DNA from 2 places in the Streptomyces sp. NPDC008317 genome. Region 2 is predicted to be linked to the other one. Evidence: riboswitches for the same ligand, from Rfam matches in the RefSeq annotation. Region 2 holds a riboswitch; the other holds the start of a gene.

Region 1 (7,522 bases), on a different contig from region 2:
CGCGCATCGCCGTACTCCCCCCGCTGACGAACCACCACCGCACATGACTGTAGGCCCGGCGTGCGCGCGGGGAGCCGGGAGGGCCTCGCCATACGGGCCGGAGGGGCCATACGGGCCGTACGCGTCGCATACGCCGCACGCGCCGTACGCACACCGCGTCGAGCCGGGACAGGCGGCGGCGCGCCCGGCCGGGAGAGACGGCGAAGGCTCCGCGCGTCCCTCCCTGCCGTCGCGACCGCGTCACGCGGCCGTCGGCCGGAGCCTCACAGCTCGGCGCGCACCGTACGGGCCGCCGCCACCAGATTCTCCAGCGACGCCTTCGTCTCGGGCCAGCCGCGGGTCTTCAGGCCGCAGTCGGGGTTGACCCACAGCCGCTCGGCGGGGATGGCGAGCAGGCCCTCGCGCAGCAGCGAGGCCGCCTCCGCCGCGTCGGGCACCCGCGGCGAGTGGATGTCGTACACGCCGGGTCCCGCCTCGCGCGGGTAGCCGTGCGCGGCCAGTTCGGTGGCGACCTGCATGTGGGAGCGGGCGGCCTCCAGGCTGATGACGTCGGCGTCGAGGTCGTCGATGGCCTGGACGATGTCGCCGAACTCGGCGTAGCACATGTGGGTGTGGATCTGGGTGCCGGGAGCGACGGCGCCGGTGGTGAGCCGGAACGCCTCGGTGGCCCAGTCCAGGTACGCGGGCCGGTCGGCGGCGCGCAGCGGCAGGGTCTCGCGCAGCGCGGGCTCGTCGACCTGGATCACGCAGGTGCCCGCGGCCTCGAGGTCGGTGACCTCGTCGCGCAGGGCGAGCGCGACCTGCCGCGCGGTGTCGCCGAGCGGTTGGTCGTCGCGGACGAAGGACCAGGCCAGCATGGTGACGGGACCGGTGAGCATGCCCTTGACCGGGCGGTCGGTGAGCGACTGGGCGTACGACGTCCAGCGCACCGTCATCGGCTCCGGCCGGGAGATGTCCCCGGCCAGGACCGGCGGGCGCACGTACCGGGTGCCGTAGGACTGCACCCAGCCGTGCCGGGTGGCGAGGTAGCCGGTGAGCTGCTCGGCGAAGTACTGCACCATGTCGTTGCGTTCGGGTTCGCCGTGCACGAGCACGTCGAGGCCGGTCCTCTCCTGGAAGGAGACGACCTCGCCGATCTCGGCCCTGATCCGCTCCTCGTACCCCGCGGTGTCGATCCGGCCGGCCCGCAGGTCGGCGCGGGCGGCGCGCAGGTCGTCGGTCTGCGGGAACGAGCCGATGGTGGTGGTCGGCAGCAGCGGCAGGCCGAGCCGGGCGCGCTGGGCGGCGGCGCGCTCGGTGTACGGCTGGGAGCGGCGCCCGTCGGCGTCGGTGACGGCCGCGCTCCTGGCGCGTACGGCCGGGTCGCGGGTGATCGGGGAGGCGGCGCGGGAGGCGAGGGCGGCGCGGTTGGCGGCGATCTCGGCGGCGATGGTGTCGGTGCCCTCGGCCAGGCCCTTGGCGAGCGTCACGATCTCGGTGGTCTTCTGCGCGGCGAAGGCGAGCCAGCCCAGAATCCGGGGGTCGATGTCGCGTTCGGGCGCGGTGTCGAGCGGGACGTGCAGCAGCGAGCAGGACGCGGCCACGTCGACGCGGTCGGCGAAGCCGAGGAGGGTGGCGAGGGTGGCCAGCGACTTCTCGTAGTCGTTGATCCAGATGTTGCGGCCGTTGACGACGCCCGCGACGAGCCGCTTGCCCGGCAGTCCGCCGACGGCGGCGAGGCCGTCCAGATTCGCGGCGGCGGCGTCGGTGAAGTCCAGCGCCAGGCCCTCGACCGGGGCCTTGGCCAGGACGGGCAGCGCCTCGCCGAGCCGGTCGAAGTACGAGGCGACCAGCAGTTTCGGCCGGTCGGTGAGGCCGCCGAGGTCGCGGTAGGCGCGGGCGACGGCGTTCAGTTCGGCCGGGGAGCGGTCCTGGACGAGCGCGGGCTCGTCGAGCTGCGCCCAGGTGGCGCCCGCGGCGCGCAGGTCGGCGAGGACTTCGGCGTAGACGGGCAGCAGCCGGTCGAGCAGCGTCAGCGGCTCGAAGTCGGCGGCGACGCCGGGGGCGGGCTTGGCGAGCAGCAGATACGTGACCGGGCCGACCAGGACGGGCCGGGCGGTGTGGCCGAGTGCGGCGGCTTCCTTGAACTCGGCGACCTGCTTGGCGGAGTCGGCGGTGAAGACGGTGTCGGGGCCCAGTTCGGGGACCAGGTAGTGGTAGTTCGTGTCGAACCACTTGGTCATCTCCAGCGGCGCCACGTCCTGCGTGCCGCGGGCCATCGCGAAGTAGCCGTCGAGCGCGTCCGCGGTGACGGCCGACCGGTGCCTCGGGGGGACGGCGCCGACCATGACACTGGTGTCCAGCATGTGGTCGTAGTACGAGAAGTCGCCGGTCGGCACCTCGTGGACGCCCGCCTCGGCCAGCTTCCGCCAGTTCGAGCGGCGCAGGTCCGCCGCGGTCTGCCGGAGGGCGTCGGCGGTGACGCGGCCCTTCCAGTAGCCCTCGACGGCCTTCTTCAGTTCACGGTTCTCACCCTGGCGGGGGTAGCCGTACACGGTGGCCCGTGCTGCCGCGGCTGCGGACTTCGCTGTCACGGAAATCTCCTTCGCGAGATGACTCCTGGCCTCCCGGCGACGGGACGCGAGCGCGAAAGGGAGGTGACAGACCCGACGGACCCACAGTGCCCCGCAATGGCACCGGTCCGTCCGATATGCACGCCGACCCGCCCACGAGGTCACCGGGATATCCGTACGCGAACGGTCGCGTACGGGCGACGGGCAGGTCTTCGGACTCGCGGGCACGTCCGCCTGAGGCGGACACCTACTGACCGTCGCTTCCCAGGTCCGGTACGTCGGACCCAGTGCGTATGACGGCGGTCGTTCCCACTCACCGCTGCGGGGCAGTCCCGGATTCGCACCGGGTTCCCTCTTGCGACGCGACCGCCTGGCTGACGGACGCGAACCTGTCGCACCGGCCAGGCTAGAGCGCGGACCACGCTCCGGTCACGTCGGACCACATTCCGGACGGCGGCCCCGGCCCTGAACCGGTCCTGGCCCTGCCATGACGCGGCCCTGGCCCGGTCCTGACCCAGCCCTGACCCGGTCCTGGCCCGGTGCGCGCTCTAGCCGGAGGTGGCGCCCGCGCCCGCCGCGACCGCGCCCGTCGCCACCAGCGCGATGATGACCACGCCGAGCAGCACCCGGTAGATCACGAACGGCGTGAAGCTGCGGTGGGAGATGTACTTCAGGAACCAGGCGATGGCCGCGTAGCCGACCGCGAAGGCGATGACCGTCGCCAGCATCGTCGGGCCCCAGGCGGGCGCCGGGCCGCTGCCGAGCTTGAACAGCTCCAGGCCGCCGGAGGCCAGCACGGCGGGGATGGCCAGCAGGAACGAGTAGCGCGCGGCGGCCTCGCGGCTGTAGCCGAGGAACAGTCCGGCGCTGATGGTGCCGCCGGAGCGGGAGACGCCGGGGATCAGGGCGAGCGACTGCGCCAGGCCGTACCAGAGGGAGTGCCGGAAGGTCAGCTCGGTGATCGGCTTGGGGCGGCGCACGGCGCGGGTGCGGTCGGCGACCGCCAGGACGAGTCCGAACAGGATCAGGACGGTGCCGGTGATCCGCAGGTCGCGCAGGCCGTTCTCGATGGTGTGCTGGAATGCCGCGCCCAGGACGGCGATCGGGACCGTACCGACGATCACGAACCAGCCCATCCGCGCGTCGTGGTCCTTGCGGCGCTCGGGGTGGAACAGCGACGCGGTCCACGCCTTGACGATGGTGGCGATGTCGCGCCGGAAGTAGATCAGCACGGCGGTCTCCGTGCCCAGTTGGGTGACCGCGGTGAAGGCCGCTCCGGGGTCGTCCCATCCGGCGAGGACGGAGACCACGCGTATGTGCGCGCTCGACGACACCGGCAGGAATTCGGTCAGACCCTGCACAAGGCCCAGGACAGCGGCGGTGAACCAGGACACGGCGGGGTGCTCCGGGGAGAGTTCGAGGGGAGGGTGGGTGAAGCGGGCGACGGCGTGCGGAGTCCGGGCCGGGGACGCCCGAAGGGAATGCGGGCGGCCCCGGCCCGGCCGAGGACGTCAGCGGCCGACGCGGCGGCCGGCGTCAGAGGTGGTGACGCCGGCACCCACGTCAGATGTTGACGCCGAAGTCGGTGGCGATGCCCGCCAGGCCCGAGGCGTACCCCTGGCCGATGGCGCGGAACTTCCACTCCGCGCCGTTGCGGTACAGCTCTCCGAAGACCATAGCCGTCTCGGTCGAGGCGTCCTCGGTCAGGTCGTACCTGGCCAGCTCCCGCCCGTCGGCCTGGTTCACGATCCGGATGAACGCGTTGCGCACCTGGCCGAAGCTCTGGCCGCGCTTCTCGGCGTCGTAGATCGACACGGGGAAGACGACCTTGTCGACCTGCGGGGGCACGGTGGCGAGGCTGACCTTGATCTGCTCGTCGTCGCCGTCGCCGCCACCGGTCAGATTGTCGCCGCTGTGCACCACGGAGCCGTCAGGGCTGCCGAGGTTGTTGAAGAACACGAAGTGCTGGTCGCTGAGGACCTTCCCGCCCACGTCGCACAGCAGCGCGGACGCGTCCAGGTCGTAGTCGGCGCCCGTGGTGGTCCGTACGTCCCACCCCAGGCCGACGGTGACCGCGGTGAGTCCGGGAGCTTCCTTGCTCAAAGAGACATTGCCGCCCTTGGACAGAGTCACGCCCACGAAATTACCTCCGGTTGCTTGGGGGTTGTCGGTAGTCGGTTGTCGATCGCCGGTATGTCGTCGTCCGCGCGCGTCTGCCAGGTCAACGGCGTGCGCGCCACGACAGTTCCACGGTTGCGTAACAGCTTAAGCGTTACGGGTGTGTGCGCGGGTCAGTCGTCCGAGTCGGGCTTGGAACGGGCGGCGGCGTACGCCTGGGTCGGCGTCATCGGGACCCGGTTGATCTGGACGGTCCGGTAGCGGCTGACCTTGGCGCACGTGTCGGAGTCGTCGGCGGTCTGGGCGTGGGAGTTGCCCAGCGCCACCTTGGTGTCGGCGGGCGGCGCGGAGGACTTCCCGCCGGGGAAGGTGGTGCCGCTCGGCCAGTCCGCCCCGATCACGAGGGTGAGCCCGGCGACGGCGCCCTCCTTGAGGTGGGACGTCGCGATGCCGAGCGTACGGGCGACGGTCCCCGCCTCGGACCGCTGGCCGGGGCCGTAGGTCAGGGTCGTGGTGGCGGCGGGTGCCGGGGCGTTGCCGCCTGCGGTGGCCGGGTTGAAGCCCTTGCCGGTCAGGGTGTCGACGATCTCGGACGCGCGGCCCCCGATGCCGGTGCCGTTGCGCACCCGTACGGTGATCGCCGAGGCGGGGACGGACGTCGCGGTCGGGCTCGCCGACGCGGTCGCCGAGGCCGCGGCGGACGTGCCGCCCGAGGCGGTGGTCAGCGACTGGTCGTTGGCGATGGTGGCGAACAGCGTCTTCGCGCCGGGTCCGACCACCACCCGGTTGGGGTCGGTCGGGTCGGGCCCGGTCTGCATGGTGGTGAAGGTGATCCGCTTGGACGGGACCTTGTCGAGGTCGGAGGCCAGGCCGACCAGCTTGCTGATGCTGCCGAGGCCGGTGTCGACGGTCAGCGCCTTGGTCGCCGCGTTGGCGAGCTTGTAGACGGCCGCCGGGTTGGTGAGGGTGCCCGCGCTCTTGAACTTGCGGATCAGCGAGCTGAGGTAGATGTGCTGCGCGTACGTACGGCCGAGGTCGCTGCCGTCGCCGAAGCCGTGCCGCGAGCGGAGGAATTCCAGCGCCCCGACGCCCTTGAGGGTGTGGGTGCCCCGGGAGAGCTTCAGATGCGAGTAGGTGTCGTACACGTCGGCGTCCACACAGACCGACACCCCGCCCACGGCGTCGGACATGCTGACGACGCCGGAGAAGTCGACCTGGATGAAGTGGTCGATCGGAATTCCGGTCAACTTGTGGACGGTGGCCACCTGGCACGCCTGGCCGTACGTCAGGGCGCTGTTGATCATGCCGTGGTAGCCGGGGGTGGACGCGCCGGTCTTGGGATTCTCGCAGGCGGGCACGTCGGTGAGGGTGTCGCGCGGGATGCTCATCACGGTGGCGTTGGAGCGGTCGGCGGAGATGTGCACGACCATCTCGACATCGGCGTTGCCCCCGGTCTGGACGCCGGTCTTGGCGCAGCCGCCGCCCAGTTTGCAGTCGGCCTCGGTGGTCCGGCCGTCGCTGCCCATCACCAGGATGTTGATCGGCGTGCGCCCGAAGGCGTCCGCCTTCTCCTGGCCCGCGCTGTCCTTGCCCGCGCCGTCGGTCAGGGACACGCTGGTGATGTTGCCGTTGAGGTGCTGGTAGAGCCAGTAGCCCCCGCCCGCGGTGACCAGCAGGAGCACGGCCAGGGATATGCCGCCGATCTTCAGGAACCGCCGGCCCCGGCCGGCCTGCCTGGCGCGCCTGCCCCCGCGGCCCGACGGCCGGGACCGCCCGCTCTCGGCGCGAGCGGCCGCCCGCGCCGCGGCCCGGCCGCTCCAGGGCTCGGTCATCTCCCGTGCTCCCTCTCCCGGGCGGCCCCCGTGGGGTGGTGCGGCCGGATTCGGCGGGTGAAGCGGCGCTTCACCCAAGGCTTCATGGTTGCGCAACGCGGCAAGGGTAAATCATGGCTCTGTGGGGTATCCGTGAGCGTCGCACCCGCGGCCGGCCTCCCCACCGGACACAGTTCCTGGTTTACGCAACCTTTAAAGTGTCTGCTATGCCAGAAACGCTACGACGAACCGGAAGGACACCTGTGGCCTGGGAGTGGGCGCATCTCGACGGAGGCCCGGCGGACGGCATGCGGGTACGGGTGACAGGCCCGCCCCGCGTGCTCCAAGTCACATCCGGATGCCAGGCGGAGGACGAGGCCGACGGCGACGGGCGGGGGCTGCGCGTCGAGGCGCTGTACGTCTACCGCCTCAAGCACGGTCAGCCACTGCGCTACGGCTGGGACCACGCCAGCCCCTGATGTCGTACGGGCCCGCGCCCCGGATCACGCGGGCCCGCGGCGCGCCGCGGGAGGGAGGTCAGTCAGTCTCGCGGCGCGCGTTCGGGTTCGCGCACAGGGCGCGCGCCGACGGTCTCGCCGGGCGCGGACTTGACCGTACGGACCGCGGGGTCCGCGCTCGCCCCGGCCGTCGCCGTGCCGGGACCGGGCTCGTCCTTCAACGCCTTGGTCTCGCTCTTGAGGATGCGGAGCGACTTGCCCAGCGCCCGCGCGGAGTCCGGCAGCCGCTTGGAGCCGAACAGCACGATGACCACGAGCGCCACCACCAGCAGGTGCCAGGGCTCCAGTCCGTTTCTGAGCATCAACGTCTCCGCTTCCACACGCGTCGGTCCGCCGTCGCCGGACGGCGATGTGCCGCCCGGACTCAACAGTTGCTACATTGCGCAATTATGAGAGTAGCGGTACCGAGGCGCAATGCCCGCACGGGCCCCCGTCCGGACCGTCCCCGCCCGTGCGCGCACCCTTCTCGGAGGTGACCGAAGGTGATCTTCGACATCGGCCCGCTCAAGCTGCTGACACTGCT
Region 2 (7,522 bases):
GGACGCGGGGGCGCCGGGGTCGTTGCGGTAGGCGAGCAGGAGCTGCGGGAGGCCGTGGGCGTGCAGGGCGGTCGCCACGTTCAGCGGGTGCTCGCGGGTGGCGCCGAGGCCGTGCACCGCGATCACCCAGGTGTCGCGGGCGCCGGGCACGAACCAGGCGGGCAGCGGGCCGAGTTCGCCGCGCAGCAGGACCTCGGTGTGGTCCAGGCCGAGGGCGCTGCCGGGGTCGCCCGCGCACGCCTGCGGGGTCAGCCGGACCCGGGCGCCGGGGGTGAGGGCGCCGTGCTGGACGCTCAGCAGCCGCCGGGTCACCGAGTACGGGGTCAGGTCGAGCACGTCGCCGACGGCGGCGTGCAGATCGTCGCCGGTCAGGCCCCAGACGCCGGGGCGGGCCGAGGACAGGGTGCGGGTGAGCACCACCTGGTCCGCGGTCACGCTGTGCAGCGTCACGTCGCCCTCGGGCACCGGGCCTCTCAGCGACGGCCTCAGGGCGAAGCGGGATCCGTACCGGCCGGCCGCCAGCGCGGCCGTTCCGGCACCCAGCACGGTGGTGGCTGCCATGGCCACCGCGGTTCGGGTACGCATCTCTTCCAGTGTGAACGCGTCGGCCGAAAGCGGCCAGGCGACGGCGGCGGCCGGGTGACGTAGGGGCGAGTGGCGTACGGGGGGCGGACGGCGGGTGCGGGGCGGCCGGGCGCGGCGGGCGCGGGGAGAAGCGTGTGTGGAGAAGCGTGTGTGGAGACGGTGGAGAAGCGGCGGCCCGAGTCGTCTAGTCGGCGGGCTCCGGCGCGCCCTGCCCGTAGCCGCGCAGCTTTTCCGCGACTTTGGCCAGCTCGCGGCCGGGGAGCGTACGGGGCTCGTGGCCGTTGGCCGATCCGGCCAGCAGCCAGACGCGGCACATCCACTCCAGCTGGGCGGTGTTGTCGTACGCCTTGTCGAGGGTGTCGGCGTACACGAGGGTGCCGTGGTTGCGCATCAGGCAGCCGGTGCGGTCGCGGAGCGCCTTGAGGACGGCGGTGGCCAGCCTCTCACTGCCGTAGGTGGCGTAGTCCGCGACCCTGACCTGGCCGCCGAGGGCCGCCGCCATGTAGTGGATGACGGGCAGCTTGTCGACGAGGGTGGAGACGGCGGTGGCGTGCGCGGCGTGGGTGTGCACGATCGCGCGGGCGTCGGTGGCGCGGTAGACGGCCAGGTGCATGGGCAGTTCGCTGGTCGGCCGCAGCTCCCCCATGAGGCGGCGGCCCGTGAGATCCACCACTACGGCGTCCGCCGGGCCGAGCCGGTCGTAGGGGACGCCGGTCGGGGTGACCAGCACGAGATCGCCGACGCGGGCCGAGACATTGCCCGAGGTGCCGACCACCAGCCCGTCGGCGACCGTGCGCCGGGCGGTGTCCACCACGTCCGACCAAGCCTTCTCCAAGGAGTCCTGCACACGGGCATTATCACCGCCCGGCCCCCGGCGGGCGCGGATCGCCTCCCCGAGGGGTCCGATCGGCCGGATCGGCTTGATACTGACTGAGGCCGCCCGACCGCTCCGGCACCACAAAGCCGCCGTCAGTTCATCTTCCGTTCATCCGCTCTCCGTACGGTCGCCTCGCCACTGTCCGATCAAACGAATGCCTGGGTACATGGAACACATCACGCTCCTGATCGGAATCGTGATCGTCACCGCACTCGTGTTCGACTTCACGAACGGTTTCCACGACACCGCCAACGCGATGGCCACCACCATCTCGACCGGCGCACTCAAGCCAAAGACGGCGGTGGCCATGTCCGCCGTGCTCAACCTCGTCGGCGCCTTCCTCTCGGTGGAGGTCGCCAAGACCATCTCCGGCGGCATCATCGACGAGTCCTCCGGCATCAGACCGGAAGTGATCTTCGCCGGGCTCGTCGGCGCGATCGTCTGGAATCTGCTCACCTGGCTGGCCGGACTCCCGTCCAGTTCCTCGCACGCCCTGTTCGGCGGCCTCATCGGCGCCACCCTCGTCTCGGTCGGCACCCACGGTGTGCACGGCGAGGCGGTCGTCATGAAGGTGCTCATCCCGGCCGTCGCCGCGCCGATCGTGGCCGGTCTCGCCGCCACGCTCGCCACCCGGCTCACCTACCGGATCGGCCGCCACGCCGACCCCGAGGCCACCTCCAAGGGCTACCGGGCGGGCCAGATCGCCTCCGCGGGCCTGGTCTCGCTCGCGCACGGCACGAACGACGCGCAGAAGACGATGGGCGTCATCACGCTGGCGCTGATCACCGGCGGCGTCGTCGCCCCGCACGCCGACCCGCCGCTGTGGGTCATCGTCTCGGCGGGCAGCGCCATCGCGCTCGGTACGTACATCGGCGGCTGGCGGATCATCCGCACGATGGGCAAGGGCATCACCGACATCCAGCCGCAGCAGGGCTTCGCCGCCCAGACCGGCGCCGCGGCCACCATCCTCGCCTCCTCGCACCTCGGCTTCGCGCTGTCCACCACGCAGGTCTGCTCCGGCTCCGTGATGGGCGCGGGCCTCGGCCGCAAGGGCGCGGTGGTCCGCTGGAGCACCGCGGGCCGCATGGTCGCCGCGTGGGGGCTCACGCTGCCCGCCGCCGGCCTGGTCGCGGCCGGCGCCGCGCTGCTGGCCGACGAGGGCACCTGGGGCGTCACCGCCGTGGCGGTCCTCGGCCTGGCCGTGTGCGCGGTCATCCGTACGGCGTCGCGCCGCAAGCCGGTCACGCACGCCAACGTCAACGACCTGGACGGCGACCCGGCCGCCGGTCCGGACGCGGCGGTCGAGCCGCAGGGCGCGGTCACCGCGGCCATCGCGGCCGTCATCCCGCCGCCCGCCGGGACCGTCGCGCCCGGCGCCCCCTCCGACACCGTTCCCGGCGCACCCGCCACGGCCTGACCTGCCCCTCCCCCGCGCCTCCCCGCTCTACCTCAAGGACCCAGGGACCCCCTCATGAGCATCGACTGGCACGCGCTCGGCACGGTCTTCGGCGTCACCCTCGTGGCGACCGTGGGCCTGGTCGGCCTGTTCACCCTCGGCATCGTCGGCCTCACCAAGCACGGCTCCGCTCCGGCGTCCGACTCCGGCTCCGGCTCCGGCTCCCCCGCCGCAGCCGGGTCCGGCTCCGTTTCGCACGGGGGCGCCCTGCTCGCCCGGACCGGCGGCTACGCCTGCTTCGCCGTGTGCGCCGCGGCGGTCTCGTACGGCATCTATCTGATCGTGGCCTGAACTCACGGGTTTCGGCGGCGGATGTGGACCTCGCCACACTCCGTCTTCCCAGGTCAACGGTGAGTTGACCTGCCTGCGCGCACGTGGTGGACTGCGGAGGCCATGCGGCGGCAGGAGAGGAAGTCCGGTGCGAATCCGGCGCGGTCCCGCCACTGTCACCGGGGAGTGCACTCCCAACCCGTACGTCACGGCCGGAAATCCGGTTGGAAGGCCGGGAGTGCGTAGATCCGGGAGCCAGGAGACTCTCACCGCCGGTCACGTCGAACCAGGGCGCGGACCCTGAGTGAGGACCTCTGCCATGCCCGGCTGCGCTCGACTCGTCACGGACCACCGCACGCAGGTGCGCACAAGTACGCCACCCTGTCCGGCACTTCACCTGGACGGCGTGGACGCGGGCTGAACCGGTGCGTGCCGATCGCGTGTTCGCGTACGGCGCCGCACTCGGCTTTCTCGGCGATCTCGTCGCGGGCGACCCGCGTCGCGGCCATCCGGTCGCGGTGTTCGGGCGCGCGGCGGGCGCGTTGGAGCGCCGGATGTGGCGTGACGACCGGGGCAGTGGGGCGGTGTACGCCGTGCTGTGCGCCGGGGGCGCGGTGGGTGCCGCCGCGCTGGCCGACCGGGCCGTACGGTCCTCCGTCGCGCTCCGCGTCGCGCTGACCGCCGCCGCCACCTGGTCGGTGCTGGGCGGGACGTCACTGGCCCGTGAGGCGCGGGCCGTCGCCGCCGCGCTCGACGCCGGGGACATCGAGGCGGCGCGCGCCCGGCTGCCGCACCTGTGCGGACGCGACCCGCATTCCCTGGACGCGGCGGGGATCGCGCGCGCCGTGGTCGAGTCGGTCGCGGAGAACACCTCGGACGCGGTCGTCGGGGCCCTGGTGTGGGGCGCGTGGGGCGGGGTGCCGGGGCTGGTCGGCTTCCGCGCCGTCAACACGCTCGACGCGATGGTCGGTCACCGGTCGCCGCGCCACCTGCGGTTCGGCTGGGCCGCCGCGCGGCTGGACGACGTCGTCGGCTACCCCGGCGCCCGCCTCACCGCCGCGCTCGCCGTCCTCGCCGGGCCCTCGCCGCGTACCGCCCTGCGCGTCTGGCGCCGGGACGCCGCCGCGCACCCCAGCCCCAACGCGGGACCCGTGGAAGCCGCCTTCGCCGGCGCCCTGCGCCTGCGTCTCGGCGGCACCCTCTCCTACGCCGGCCGCACCGAACACCGCGCCGTCCTGGGCGCCGAACACCCGGCCCCGGCCCCGGCCGACATCGCGAGGGCCGTCCGGCTGTCGCGGCGGGTCTCGGCCGCCGCGGCGGCGCTCTCCGTCCTGACGGCGGCGATACGGGGCGGCTCGGCGCCGGGCCACGGCCGGCCGGGGGAACGGCCCTTCGGGGGACGTGCCGTCGGCGTGGGGGTACGTCCGCCGCGGCGGCGGGACGCACGAGGGTGGAGTCCGACGGTGTCGCGCCGGGCGCGGTCCCTCTCCGGCGCCGGGGGGACCTCGTGACGGCCCTCGGGGGCGGCCTGTTGGTCGCCGGGACGACCTCGGACGCGGGCAAGTCCGTGGTGACGGCGGGGATCTGCCGGTGGCTGGTGCGGCAGGGCATACGCGTGGCCCCCTTCAAGGGGCAGAACATGTCGCTGAACTCGTTCGTGACGCGGGAGGGCGCTGAGATCGGCCGGGCACAGGCGATGCAGGCGCAGGCCGCCCGCGTGGAGCCGTCGGCGCTGATGAATCCGGTGCTGCTCAAGCCGGGCGGCGACCGCAGCAGCCAGGTCGTGGTGCTGGGCAAGGCCGTGGGCGAACTGAGCGCGCGCGGCTACCACGGCGGACGGCAGGCCGATCTGCTGGGCACGGTCACCGGCTGCCTCGAAGAGCTGCGCGGCCGGTACGACGCGGTGATCTGCGAGGGCGCGGGCAGCCCGGCCGAGATCAATCTGCGCAGGACCGACATCGTGAACATGGGCGTGGCCCGCGCGGCCGGACTGCCGGTGGTCGTGGTAGGCGACATCGACCGCGGCGGCGTCTTCGCGTCCTTCTTCGGGACGACGGCGCTGCTCGCGCCCGAGGACCAGGCGCTGGTCGCGGGCTATCTGGTCAACAAATTCCGCGGTGACGTCTCGCTGCTCCGGCCGGGTCTGGACATGCTGCACAAGCTGACCGGCCGGCCGACGCTCGGCGTGCTGCCGTTCGCCCACGGCCTGGGCATCGACGAGGAGGACGGGCTGGGGGTCCCCCGGGGCGGAGTTCGGGGGAGCGTGTCGCCGCGCGCCGCCCATGAATCGGTGGTCGCGCCGCCGCACGGCGCGGAGTTGCTGCGGGTCGCGGTGGCCGCCGTACCGCTGATGTCGAACTTCACGGACGTGGACGCGCTCGCGGCGGAGCCGGGGGTGGTGGTGCGGTTCGTGGACCGGGCCGAGGAGTTGGCCGACGCCGACCTCGTGGTGCTGCCGGGCACGCGCGGCACCGTGCGGGCGCTGGAGTGGCTGCGTGAGCGCGGCCTGGCCGACGCCGTCGTACGGCGGGCCGCCGAGGGGCGTCCGGTGCTGGGTGTCTGCGGCGGTTTCCAGATGCTGGCCGACCGCATCGAGGACGACGTCGAGTCGCGGGCGGGCTCCGTCCCCGGTCTTGGCCTGCTGCCGGTCCGGGTGCGCTTCGCCGCCGCGAAGACGCTGGCCAGGCCGGTCGGGACGGCGTACGGGGAGCGCGTCGAGGGCTATGAGATCCACCACGGGGTGGCCGAAGTCCTGGGCGGTGACGAGGAGTTCCTCGACGGCTGCCGGGTCGGCGCGGTGTGGGGCACGCACTGGCACGGCTCGTTGGAGAGCGACGGTTTCCGCCGGGCGTTCCTGCGCCGGGTGGCCGCCGCCGCCGGACGGCGCTTCGTCCCGGCGCACGACACGTCCTTCGGGGCGCTGCGCGAGGCGCAGTTGGACCGGCTGGGCGATCTGATCGAGGAGCACGCGGACACCGGCGCGCTGCTGCGGCTGATCGAGCAGGGGCCGCCGCCCGACCTGCCGTTCGTGCCACCGGGCGCGCCGTGAAGGGCAACCGGGACGACGGCCGGGGCAACAGCCGGGACGACGGCCAGGACAACAGCCGGAGCAACGGCAGGAACGACGGCCGGGGCGGCACCCGTAAGGACTTCTCCGGGGCGGCCGGCCGGCCGCAGACCCACCCGTTCCCCCGCCGGGGAACGGGACGTGACGATGACGATGGGGCACACGTGAGCACCGTTCTGCTGCTGTCCACCGCCGACACCGACCTGTTGGCGGCCCGCGCCGCCGACTCGTCCGCCGTCTCCTACCGGATCGGCAACCCCTCCCGCGTCGATCCGGCGGCCGAACTGCCCGCGCTGCTGGACGGCGTGGACATCGCGGTGGTCCGGCTGCTCGGCGGCCGACGGGTCTGGGAGGAGGGGCTCGCGGCGCTCGCGGCCTCCGGGGTGCCGACGGTGCTGCTGGGCGGCGAGTCGGTGCCGGACGCGGAGCTGATGGCGCTGTCGTCGGTCCCCGCGGGTGTCGTCGCGGAGGCGCTGCGCTATCTGGTCGAGGGCGGCCCGGAGAATCTGACGGAGCTGGCCCGCTTCCTGTCCGACACGGTGCTGATGAGCGGCGAGGGCTTCGAGGCGCCGCGCCGGATGCCCGAGTACGGCGTGCACGGCGCGTACGCGTACGACGAGGCGCTGCCTACCGTCGCCGTCCTCTTCTACCGGGCGCACGAACTGTCGGGGAACACCGCGTTCGTGGACACGCTGTGCGCGGCGGTCGAGGCGAAGGGCGCCAACGCCCTTCCGGTGTACTGCGGTTCGCTGCGCAGCGCCGACGAGGGGCTGTACGCGCTGCTCGGGCGGGCCGACGCGATCGTGGCGACCGTGCTGGCGGCGGGCGGCACCGTCGCGTCCGAGGCGACGGCGGGCGGGGACGACGAGGCGTGGGACATCGGCGCGTTGGCGGACCTGGACGTGCCGGTGCTCCAGGGCCTGTGCCTGACCTCGTCGCGCGAGGCGTGGCTGGGGTCGGACGCGGCGCTGACGCCGATGGACGCGGCGATGCAGGTGGCGATACCCGAATTCGACGGGCGGCTGATCACCGTGCCGTTCTCGTTCAAGGAGACCGGCGAGGGCGACGTGCCGGTCTACGCGGCCGATCCGGAGCGGGCGGCGCGGGTCGCCGGTATCGCGGTCCGGCACGCGGCGCTGAAGTACAAGGCGAACGCCGACAAGCGGCTCGCGCTGGTCTTCACCGCCTACCCGACCAAGCACTCCCGGGTCGGCAACGCGGTCGGCCTCGACACCCCCGCCTCCGCCGTACGGCTGCTGGACGCGCT

What was found. Region 2 has a riboswitch for cobalamin ahead of ACFY9V_RS05385 (cobalamin biosynthesis protein). Riboswitches for the same ligand answer to the same signal wherever they lie in the genome.
Region 1: it holds a riboswitch for cobalamin, as region 2 does, so the genes downstream of both, metE (5-methyltetrahydropteroyltriglutamate--homocysteine S-methyltransferase) here and ACFY9V_RS05385 (cobalamin biosynthesis protein) in region 2, are expected to answer to the same signal.

What each region holds. Positions count from the first base shown of each region.
Region 1 covers NZ_JBIBFQ010000003.1:634,766-642,287, forward strand. Annotated here, with positions in the region: gene ACFY9V_RS12420 (hypothetical protein) at 1-7, opposite strand, end outside; gene metE (5-methyltetrahydropteroyltriglutamate--homocysteine S-methyltransferase) at 264-2,573, opposite strand; cobalamin riboswitch at 2,738-2,960, opposite strand; gene ACFY9V_RS12430 (undecaprenyl-diphosphate phosphatase) at 3,101-3,946, opposite strand; gene ACFY9V_RS12435 (TerD family protein) at 4,116-4,691, opposite strand; gene ACFY9V_RS12440 (LCP family protein) at 4,844-6,502, opposite strand; gene ACFY9V_RS12445 (hypothetical protein) at 6,709-6,960, shown strand; gene tatA (Sec-independent protein translocase subunit TatA) at 7,023-7,301, opposite strand; gene ACFY9V_RS12455 (Sec-independent protein translocase TatB) at 7,482-7,522, shown strand, end outside.
Region 2 covers NZ_JBIBFQ010000002.1:53,595-61,116, forward strand. Annotated here, with positions in the region: gene ACFY9V_RS05365 (prolyl oligopeptidase family serine peptidase) at 1-585, opposite strand, end outside; gene ACFY9V_RS05370 (class II aldolase/adducin family protein) at 770-1,432, opposite strand; gene ACFY9V_RS05375 (inorganic phosphate transporter) at 1,629-2,879, shown strand; gene ACFY9V_RS05380 (hypothetical protein) at 2,934-3,209, shown strand; cobalamin riboswitch at 3,325-3,454, shown strand; gene ACFY9V_RS05385 (cobalamin biosynthesis protein) at 3,614-4,699, shown strand; gene ACFY9V_RS05390 (cobyric acid synthase) at 4,696-6,237, shown strand; gene cobN (cobaltochelatase subunit CobN) at 6,420-7,522, shown strand, end outside.